3 regions of the Microbacterium sp. W1-4-2 genome follow, and region 3 is predicted to be linked to each of the others. Evidence: predicted binding sites of a transcription regulator. Region 3 holds the regulator's gene; each other region holds the start of a gene.
What was found. Region 3 encodes HrcA, which represses chaperone genes, less so after heat shock. Its sites were predicted from a motif close to TTNGCACTCGNNNNNNNCGAGTGCNAA; they were not measured.
Positions count from the first base shown of each region.

Region 1: groL (chaperonin GroEL) is a predicted target of HrcA. The motif match lies at 1,490-1,516, and genes of this name have one in related genera.
Region 2: groES (co-chaperone GroES) is a predicted target of HrcA. The motif match lies at 1,820-1,846, and genes of this name have one in related genera.

Region 1 covers NZ_JBYRJC020000003.1:95,984-99,196, forward strand. Annotated here, with positions in the region: gene groL (chaperonin GroEL) at 1-1,452, opposite strand, end outside; gene AC3RX0_RS13055 (LytR C-terminal domain-containing protein) at 1,563-2,129, opposite strand; gene AC3RX0_RS13060 (DUF3263 domain-containing protein) at 2,183-2,431, opposite strand; gene AC3RX0_RS13065 (DUF2332 family protein) at 2,441-3,213, opposite strand, start outside.
Region 2 covers NZ_JBYRJC020000001.1:164,089-167,301, reverse strand. Annotated here, with positions in the region: gene AC3RX0_RS00825 (ABC transporter substrate-binding protein) at 1-90, opposite strand, end outside; gene rarD (EamA family transporter RarD) at 207-1,148, opposite strand; gene groES (co-chaperone GroES) at 1,444-1,740, opposite strand; gene AC3RX0_RS00810 (THUMP-like domain-containing protein) at 1,871-3,061, shown strand; gene AC3RX0_RS00805 (LacI family DNA-binding transcriptional regulator) at 3,147-3,213, shown strand, end outside.
Region 3 covers NZ_JBYRJC020000001.1:1,126,235-1,129,447, forward strand. Annotated here, with positions in the region: gene AC3RX0_RS05165 (DEAD/DEAH box helicase) at 1-1,441, shown strand, start outside; gene hrcA (heat-inducible transcriptional repressor HrcA) at 1,550-2,587, shown strand; gene dnaJ (molecular chaperone DnaJ) at 2,636-3,213, shown strand, end outside.

The DNA.
Region 1 (3,213 bases), on a different contig from region 3:
GCCGTACTCGCCGGTCGCGGCGTTCAGGCCGTGCCCCGAGGGCAGGCCCGACACCTTGTGCGCCACGACGCCCGGCTCCAGACCCGCGTTGGCGGCGATCTGCTTGAGCGGGGCCTCGATGGCGACCTTGACGATGTTCGCACCGGTCGCCTCGTCGCCCTCGAGGCTCAGCGCCTCGAAGGCCTTCTCGCCGGCCTGGATGAGCGCGACACCGCCACCGGCGACGACGCCCTCCTCGACGGCCGCCTTCGCGTTGCGGACGGCGTCCTCGATGCGGTGCTTGCGCTCCTTGAGCTCGACCTCGGTGGCCGCACCCGCCTTGATGACGGCCACGCCGCCGGCGAGCTTGGCGAGGCGCTCCTGCAGCTTCTCGCGGTCGTAGTCGCTGTCGGTGTTCTCGATCTCACGACGGATCTGCGTGACGCGACCCTCGATCTGAGCGGCCTCGCCGGCACCCTCGACGATCGTGGTCTCGTCCTTGGTGACGATGACCTTGCGCGCACGGCCCAGCAGGTCGAGGGTGGCGTTCTCGAGCTTGAGACCGACCTCCTCGGTGATGACCTGGCCACCGGTGAGGATGGCGATGTCCTGCAGCTGCGCCTTGCGGCGGTCGCCGAAGCCCGGGGCCTTGACGGCGACGGACTTGAAGATGCCGCGGATCTTGTTCAGCACCAGCGTGGCCAGCGCCTCGCCCTCGACGTCCTCGGCGATGATGACGAGCTCCTTGCCGTCCTGGATCACCTTGTCGACGACGGGCAGCAGGTCCTTGATGTTGCCGATCTTCTGGTTCGCGATGAGGATGTACGGGTCCTCGAACACCGCCTCCTGGCGGTCGGGGTCCGTGACGAAGTAGGGGTTGATGAAGCCCTTGTCGAAGCGCATGCCCTCGGTGAGCTCGAGCTCGGTGCCGAACGTCTGCGACTCCTCGACGGTGACCACGCCCTCCTTGCCGACCTTGTCGATCGCCTCGGCGATCAGGTCGCCGATGGTGGGGTCGGCGGCGGAGATCGACGCGGTCGCGGCGATCTGCTCCTTCGACTCGACCTCCTTGGCCGATGCGTGCAGCTGCTCGATGACGGCCGCGACGGCCTTCTCGATGCCGCGCTTGAGCGAGATCGGGTCGGCGCCGGCGGCGACGTTGCGCAGCCCTTCGCGCACGAGCGCCTGGGCGAGCACCGTGGCGGTGGTCGTGCCGTCACCTGCGACGTCGTCGGTCTTCTTGGCGACCTCCTTGACCAGCTCGGCGCCGATCTTCTCGTACGGGTCGTCGAGCTCGATCTCCTTGGCGATCGACACGCCGTCGTTCGTGATGGTGGGGGCGCCCCACTTCTTCTCGAGCACGACGTTGCGACCGCGGGGGCCGAGGGTCACCTTGACGGCGTCGGCCAGCGTGTTCAGGCCGCGCTCGAGACCGCGGCGGGCCTCCTCGTCGAAAGCGATGATCTTTGCCATGTGTGTGTCGTCCCTCCCGGACGTTGGCTGACGGTCTTTAGCACTCACTCAATGCGAGTGCTAATCCATTCTGGCACTCGCCCCTGTCGAGTGCAAGCCGCCCGGAACGGCTACGGCGTGGTCGACGGCGAGGGCGACGCGACGCGATCGGTGCCCAGCACGACGGCCAGCTGCTTCGCCTTGGGGTCGTCCGTCGGCTGGTACTTATCGCTCTGCGCGGTCACCGCGCCGCCGATCACGTCGGCCAGCCCCTTGGCCGCCGCCGCGTCCGCGGGCGCGGCGTAGTAGATCGTGGTGGTCGGGTACGTCGAACCGGCCTCGCCGGGCGAGACCTTGGCCGCGGACCAGCCGGCGTGCACCACGACGTCCTTCTCGCGCGTGGCCACCCCCGGCTGCCCGGTGGCGTTCAGGATCAGCACCGAGTACGACGTGTCGACGACGGGGGTGATCGTGGGGGCGGCCGTCGGCGGCACCGCATCGGGTGCGCCGTGCAGGCGGTCGGTCACGATCAGGGTCCCGAGCACGCCCAGCCCGATGAGCACGACGGTCGCCACGACCGCCCAGGCGAACACGACGCCGCCGCGCAGGTGCGGGTTCTCGGCGCGGTGCGCACCGACCCGATCGGCGTCAGCCGGCACGTCGTCGAAGCTGTCGTGCGGAAAGCTCTCGGTCGGCACCACTGCATGCTACCCGTCGGCGTTCAGTGCATGCTGCCGACGTGCGGCATGGATCAGGCCACGCCCGAGACGCGGGCGATCCGGGCGCGCTGCCGTTCGTCGCGGCGACGTCGCAGACGGCCGACCAGCAGTGGGTCATACTCCAGTGCGTCGGTCGTGTCGATGAGGCGGCCGAGCAGCTGGTAGTACCGGGCGGGGGCGAGGTCGAGCTCGGCGCGGATCGCTTCTTCCTTCGCGCCGACGTGGCGGGTCCAGCCGGCCTCGAAGTCGAGGATCACGCGGTCGCTGTCGTTCAGAGGCACGTCCCCACGCTAACCCCGCGACGCCACGGCGGCGGGGCGCCACTCCAGATCGTCGCCGATCGGCTGCACGATCGCGCCGAGCGGGTCGACCGCCGCGACGACGGCGCCGTCCAGGGCGAGCGCGAAGGATCCGTTCGGCCACGCTCCAGCGTCGGGGGTGGGATGCCACTGCCCGCGCAGACCGGAGTGCAGGGCCGCGGCATCCATCGTGATCCAACGGCCGGCCGCACGGGCAGCGGCGACGATGCGCTCGCGGGGCTCTCGGGGCACGTGCACGAGCACACCCGGCGTGGTCACGACGAGGGTCGCGCCGGCGGGGGCCTGCGCGGCCAGGTGCGTCAGCGCGTCGGCAGCGTCGGCCGCCACCAGCCGGGGCGGATCGGCGGCCGCGATGTCGAGGGCCGCCTCGATGCGCGCGGCGCGCCCGTGCTCCCCCGGCCACACCAGCCCGGTCAGCCATGCCCGGTCGGCCCCGTCGCGTGCGTCGCGCGGCTGCAGGTCGATGCCGGCGCGCCAGACCACCTCGGGCAGCCGGAGCCCCGGCTGCCACGGTCCGCGCCAGCGTGCGCGCAGCACCACGGAGCTCACGCCGTCGGCCGGATCGAGGGCGTGCACCGCCCGCTCGTCGTCGTACCGGTACGAGTAGCGGTCCGGATACAGGCACAGTCCCGCGCTCGCGCCGACCTCGAGCAGCGCGACCGGACCGTCGATGCGGCTGAGCGCGAGCAGCAGCGCCGCGCACCGCAGCGGCTCGTTGGTCTGCACGCCGCGCTGGCCGCATT
Region 2 (3,213 bases), 960 kb from region 3:
GCTGCAGCCGGCCATCACGAGAGCAGCCGCACCGGCAAGCGTGATCGCAGCTGCGATCCTGCCGCGCCGCAGGCCTCTCAATCCGTTCATGGTGCTCCTTTGCTTTGAACGTGGACTGTGCCCACTTCGGGTGCTCTAACCATATGGCGTGAACGGCATGATGAGCCGCAACCGATGATCTCGGTGCGCTAACGATCGCGGGTGTCTCAGGCGATGTCGGCGACGCTGCTCACGCCCCGGCGGGAGCGTCGCGCGTGCGCCAGCGAGTCGGCGGTGAGCACCACCAGCGCGACCCAGACCAGGCCGAACCCGATCCAGCGCTCGAGCGACATCGACTCGTGCAGCAGGAACGCCCCGGTGAGGAACTGCAGGATCGGCGTGAGGAACTGCAGCAGCCCCACCAGGCTGAGCGGCGCTCGTCGGGTCGCGGCGGCGAACAGCAGCAGCGGCACGGCGGTGACCACGCCCGCCAGCGCGAGCATGACGGCGTGGAACGCGCCCTCGGCGCCGAGCGTGATGCCGCTGGTGCCGCCGATCCAGATCAGCATGACGGCGGCGACCGGCGTGAGCCACGCGGTCTCGAGCGTGAGCCCGCTGACCGCGTCGACCGAGGGGCCGACGCGGTTCTTGGCCAGTCCGTACAGGCCGAACGAGAACGCGAGCGCGAGCGCGATCCACGGCATCTGCCCGTAGCCGATCACGATGACCACCACCGCGATCACGGCGATCGCGATCGCGATCCATTGCGCTGTGCGCAGGCGCTCGCGCAGCACGAGCACGCCGAGCAGCACCGTCACGATCGGGTTGATGAAGTACCCCAGGCTTGCCTCGATCACGTGCCCGGTGAGGGTCGCGACCAGGTAGACGGTCCAGTTGACGAAGATCAGGATGCCGGCGGCCGCCGTCCATCCGAGCAGCCGCGGCCGGCGCACGATGCGCCACAGCGACCCCCAGGTGCGCGTCACGCTCAACGCGATCACACAGAACACGAGCGACAGCAGCACCCGCCACGCCACGACCTCCCACGGCGTGGACGGCAGAAGCAGCAGGAAGTAGAGCGGGAACATCCCCCACAGCAGGTAGGCGACGAACGCATACACGCCCCCGACGACGGTGTCGTTCCGCCGCCGCGCCTCGGTCTGCTTCACTGCACCAGCCTAGTTCGTCGCATCGACACTCCCTCCGCGCCGAGGCCCCCGCCCCCGCCCCGACTACGGCCCCGACCACGGCCGCGACCACGGCATGCCCATTGCCATCTCCCAATCCCTATGGATTCGGCGAATCAATACCCCAGAGGGTGTGGACTCGCCCAGTCCCTATGGATTGGGCGCTCGACGGGTATGGATTGGGCGCTCGGCCGGGTAGGGATCGGGCGATCAATCCACCCCGGGAACGCCGAAGGCCCGGATGCCGCAGCACCCGGGCCTTCTGAAACAGCGGGCCTCAGCGGACGACGACCGCCAGGACGTCGCGCGCCGACAGGACGAGGTACTCGTCGGCGCCGAACTTGACCTCGGTCCCGCCGTACTTGCTGTACAGCACGCGATCGCCCACGGCGACGTCGAGCGGAACACGGTTGCCGTTGTCGTCGATGCGGCCGGGGCCGACCGCGACGACCTCGCCCTCCTGGGGCTTCTCCTTCGCGGTGTCGGGGATGACCAGGCCACTCGCGGTGGTCTGCTCGGCCTCGACCTGCTTGATGACGATGCGGTCCTCGAGCGGCTTGATGGAAACCGACACGGTCTACCTCTTCCTTGTTGAGACTGAAGACTCGTTAGCACTCTGACGTGTCGAGTGCTGATCCCAGTTTAGGCATCCATTGGCACTCACGCAACGCGAGTGCCAATCCGGGTCACCGTACCCTGGAGCGATGGAGATGTCCGAGCTGACGGCACTGCTGACCGCCGACGGTCTGCGGCTGCTCGACGACCTCGGGCCGATCGCCACCACCGACGCCGTCGCCCGGGCCGTGTCGCGGCTGCGCGCGGCCCGGCACTCCCCCGACCTGGTCTCGGCCGTGGTCGGCCAGGCGCATCTGCGGGCGAAGGCGCGGGCGAAGTTCGGGGACTTCGCAGACAGGATGCTGTTCACCCGCGCGGGTCTGGAGCAGGCCACGCGCTTGCCGGTCGCGATCCACCATGCGCGGCGCCTGCGCGCCGCCGGCATCGGAACGGTCGCCGACCTCGGCTGCGGCATCGGCGGCGACGCGCTCGCGTTCGCCGGCGCGGGCCTGGCGGTGCGCGCGGTCGACGCCGACGAGGTGACCGCGGCGATAGCGGCCTACAACCTCGCCGCCTTCGGCACGGCCGCGAGCGTCGTGCACGGCCGGGCCGAGGCATCCGATCTCGACGACGTGGATGCCGTGTGGCTCGACCCCGCTCGCCGCACAGCGGGGCACCGCGAGACGCAGCGCGTCGCGTCCGCCGAGTACTCGCCGCCGCTGGAGTGGGCGTTCGAGACCGCCGGGCGCATCCCGACCGGGATCAAGCTCGGGCCGGGGCACGACCGCGGCGCGCTGCCCGATGACGCCGAGACGCAGTGGGTCAGCGACGGCGGCAGCGTCGTCGAGCTCGTCGTGTGGAGCGGCCGGCTCGCCCGCGACGGCGTGCGCCGGGCGGCCCTGGTGCTGCGCGGCGACGACGCGCACGAGTTGACGGCGCCGGACGATTCCGAGGACGCCGAGGTGCGCGAGCTCGGCGCCTACCTGCACGAGCCAGACGGTGCGGTGATCCGGGCGCGGCTGATCGGCGAGGTCGCCCGGCAGCTGGACGGCGGCATGCTCGACCCGCACATCGCCTACGTCACCGGCGACGCGGCGCTGACGAGCCCGTTCGTGCAGTCGTTCCGCGTGCGCGAGAAGCTGCCGACGGGCGCGAAGGCGCTCGGTGCGGCCCTGCGCGCACGCGGCATCGGCACGCTCGAGATCAAGAAGCGCGGGGTGGATGTCGATCCCGCCGCATTCCGTCGCGCCCTCGCGCTGCGCGGCGACGAGTCCGCCACCCTGATCCTCACCCGGGTCGGCACGCGGCGCATGGCGGTCCTCACCGACCGCGTGGGGTGAGGCACCCGAAGCGTCGTCCGGCCGAGCGCAGACCAGCCGCACCCCTGGTGATAACGTTCCCTCGAAGAAGCGAGGAGCTGCGGACATGAGCGATGAGCGTCGGCGCCCCACCGTCAAGGAGGTCGCCGAACGGGCGGGCGTGAGCCCGATGA
Region 3 (3,213 bases):
CGAGCGCACCCGCACCCTGCAGGACGAGGACCTGGGCGTGCTCGGCTTCTGGGAGTGGAAGGACAACCTCGAGCGCGGGGTGGCCGCGCACCACGCCGGGCTCCTGCCTGCGTTCAAAGAGGTCGTCGAGGAGCTGTTCCAGCGCAAGCTCGTCAAGGTCGTGTTCGCCACCGAGACGCTCGCCCTCGGCATCAACATGCCGGCGCGGACCGTCGTGCTCGAGAAGCTGGAGAAGTTCAACGGCGAGGCGCGCGTGGCGATCACGTCGGGGGAGTACACCCAGATCACCGGTCGCGCCGGCCGGCGCGGGATCGACGTCGAGGGCCACGCCGTCATCCAATGGACCGAGGGAATGGACCCGCAGGCGGTCGCGGCGCTCGCCTCGCGCCGGACGTATCCCCTGAACTCGAGCTTCCGCCCCACATACAACATGGCGGTGAACCTCATCGACCAGTTCGGACGGCCGCGGGCCCGCGAGATCCTCGAGTCGTCGTTCGCGCAGTTCCAGGCCGATCGCGCCGTCGTGGGCCTTGCCCGGCAGGTGCGCGAGCAGGAGGAGTCGCTGGCCGGCTATGCGAAGGCGATGACGTGCGACCGCGGCGACTTCGTCGAGTACTCCGGCATCCGCCGCCGGCTCAGCGACCTCGAGAAGCAGAACCGCAAGGACGCCGGGGCCTCGCACGCCGCGCGGCAGAAGCGGCTGCGCGAGATCGAGTCGCTGCGGCGGCGCATGCAGCGGCATCCCTGCCATTCCTGCCCCGACCGCGAGAACCACGCCCGGTGGGCGGAGCGGTACTGGAAGCTGCAGCGCCAGACCGACCGGCTGCGCACGCAGATCGCGAACCGCACCGGCAGCGTCGCCCGCCAGTTCGACCGCGTGGTCGACGTGCTGGCGGCTCTCGACTACGTGCGCGTCGCCGACGGCGGGGCCACCGCGCTGACCGACGCCGGCCGCACGATGCGCCGCATCTACGGCGAGCGGGACCTGCTCGTCGCCGAGGCCCTGCGCACCGACCTGTGGAAGGACCTGGATGCCGCGGGCCTGGCCGCGCTCGTGTGCTGCCTCGTGTACGAACCCCGCCGCGACGAGGCCGCCGCCGGCGACCGCACGCTGCCGCGAGGGCCGTTCCGCACCGCCCTGACCGCGACCCAGCTGCTGTGGGCGCAGCTGGACGACATCGAGCACGATCACCACCTGCCCGGCACCGGCGAGGTCGCTACCGGACTCGCGCAGGCGATGCACACGTGGGCGCGCGGCGGGGCCCTCGACCGCGTGCTTGTCGAGGCCGACATGGCCGCGGGCGACTTCGTCCGCTGGGCCAAGCAGACCATCGACCTGCTCGATCAGCTCTCGCTCGTCGCCGACGGACCGGTGGCCCGGCGTGCACGGCAGGCGCTGGAGCTCGTGCGCCGCGGCATCGTCGCGTACTCGGCCGTCTGAGCCGACACGGGATGCTGTTCAGCGCCGCGTCCGGGCCGTCCGGTAGAATTGGCACTCAGCGTACGAGAGTGCCAGAAGTCGGCGCGTGAGGTCGGAGAGGAGGCAGCCATGGTCAGCGAGCGAGGTCTGCAGGTGCTCCAGGCGATCGTGCAGGACTACGTCGAGACGCGCGAGCCCGTCGGCAGCAAGACGATCGTCGACCGGCACGCGTTCGGGGTGTCCGCAGCCACGATCCGCAATGACATGGCGCTGCTCGAGGACGAAGAACTCATTGCCGCACCGCACACCTCGTCGGGACGGGTGCCCACCGACAAGGGGTACCGTGTGTTCGTCGACCATCTCGCACAGCTGCGGCCCCTCTCGCCGGCCCAGCGCACCGCGATCACGACGTTCCTCGACGGGTCGACCGACCTCGACGACGTGCTCTCGCGCACCGTGCGGGCCCTCACGAGCCTCACCGGCCAGGTCGCGATCGTGCAGTATCCGTCGTTCGCCCGGGCGCACGTCTCGCACGTCGAGATCGTCGACCTCGGCGCCCGGATCCTGGTGATCCTGGTCACCGACACCGGGCGTGTCTCGCAGCGCGTCGTCGGGGTCCCCGAGGCGCTCGACGAGACCGAGATCGCCGGGCTGCGCACGCGTGTGGCGGCCCTCGTGACGGGGTACAGCGTGCGGGACGGCGCGGCCGCCGTGGCCTCCGCGCTCGGCGGGGAGCCGATCACCGGGACGCGCGAGGATGCCGCGGCCGCCATGGTGCTGCGAGTGGTGTCCGAAGAGCTCGAGGAGTTCCGCCAGGACCGCCTGCTGATGGCCGGCGCCGCCACGCTCGCCCGCCGCGAGTCGGACTTCCGGGGCAGCATCTATCCGCTGCTGGAGGCCATCGAAGAACAGGTGACGATCCTGCGCCTGATGAGCGAGATGGTCGCCGACCGCGAGGGCCTGGCCGCCTCGATCGGACGTGAGAACGAGGCGTTCGGGCTGTCCGAGGCATCCGTCATCGCCGGCGACTACGATGCGACCGGCGCCCGTGCGCGCGTCGGGGTGCTCGGCCCCACGCGCATGGACTACCCCACGAATCTTGCGGCGGTGCGAGCCGTCGCGCACTATCTGAGCCGGCTGCTCGAAGACGACGACACGTCGCGGTGAGCGGGACGGACGAGAGGCGATCCCGCACCGGCGGGCAGGAAGGCGATTGTGGCTGACCAGGACCACTATGACGTGCTGGGCGTGGCGCGGGACGCGTCACCGGACGAGATCAAGAAGGCGTATCGGCGTCTGGCGCGCGAACTGCACCCGGATGTGAACCCGGGACCGGACGCCGAAGAACGCTTCAAGCTCGTCACGCACGCGTACGACGTGCTCAGCGACCCCGAGCAGCGGCGCCGCTATGACATGGGCGGCGACTCGCCGTTCGGCGGGGGCGCCGGCTTCGGCGGCTTCGGCGACATCTTCGAGACGTTCTTCGGCGGCGGGGGAGCGCGCGCGGCGCGACCGCGGTCGCGGCGCGAACGCGGGCAGGACGCGCTCGTGCGGGTCACACTCGACCTCGCGGACGTCGTGTTCGGCACTCATCGCGAGCTCGAGGTCGACACGGCGGTGCTGTGCGAGACGTGCGAAGGGTCGTGCTGCCAGCCCGGCACATCGCCTGTGACCTGCGAGATCTGCCACGGCAGCGGGCACGTCGAGCGCACCGTGCGCAGCCTTCTGGGCAACGTCGTCACCAGTGCCCCGTGCGGCGTGTGCCAGGGCTACGGCACCACGATCCCCTACCC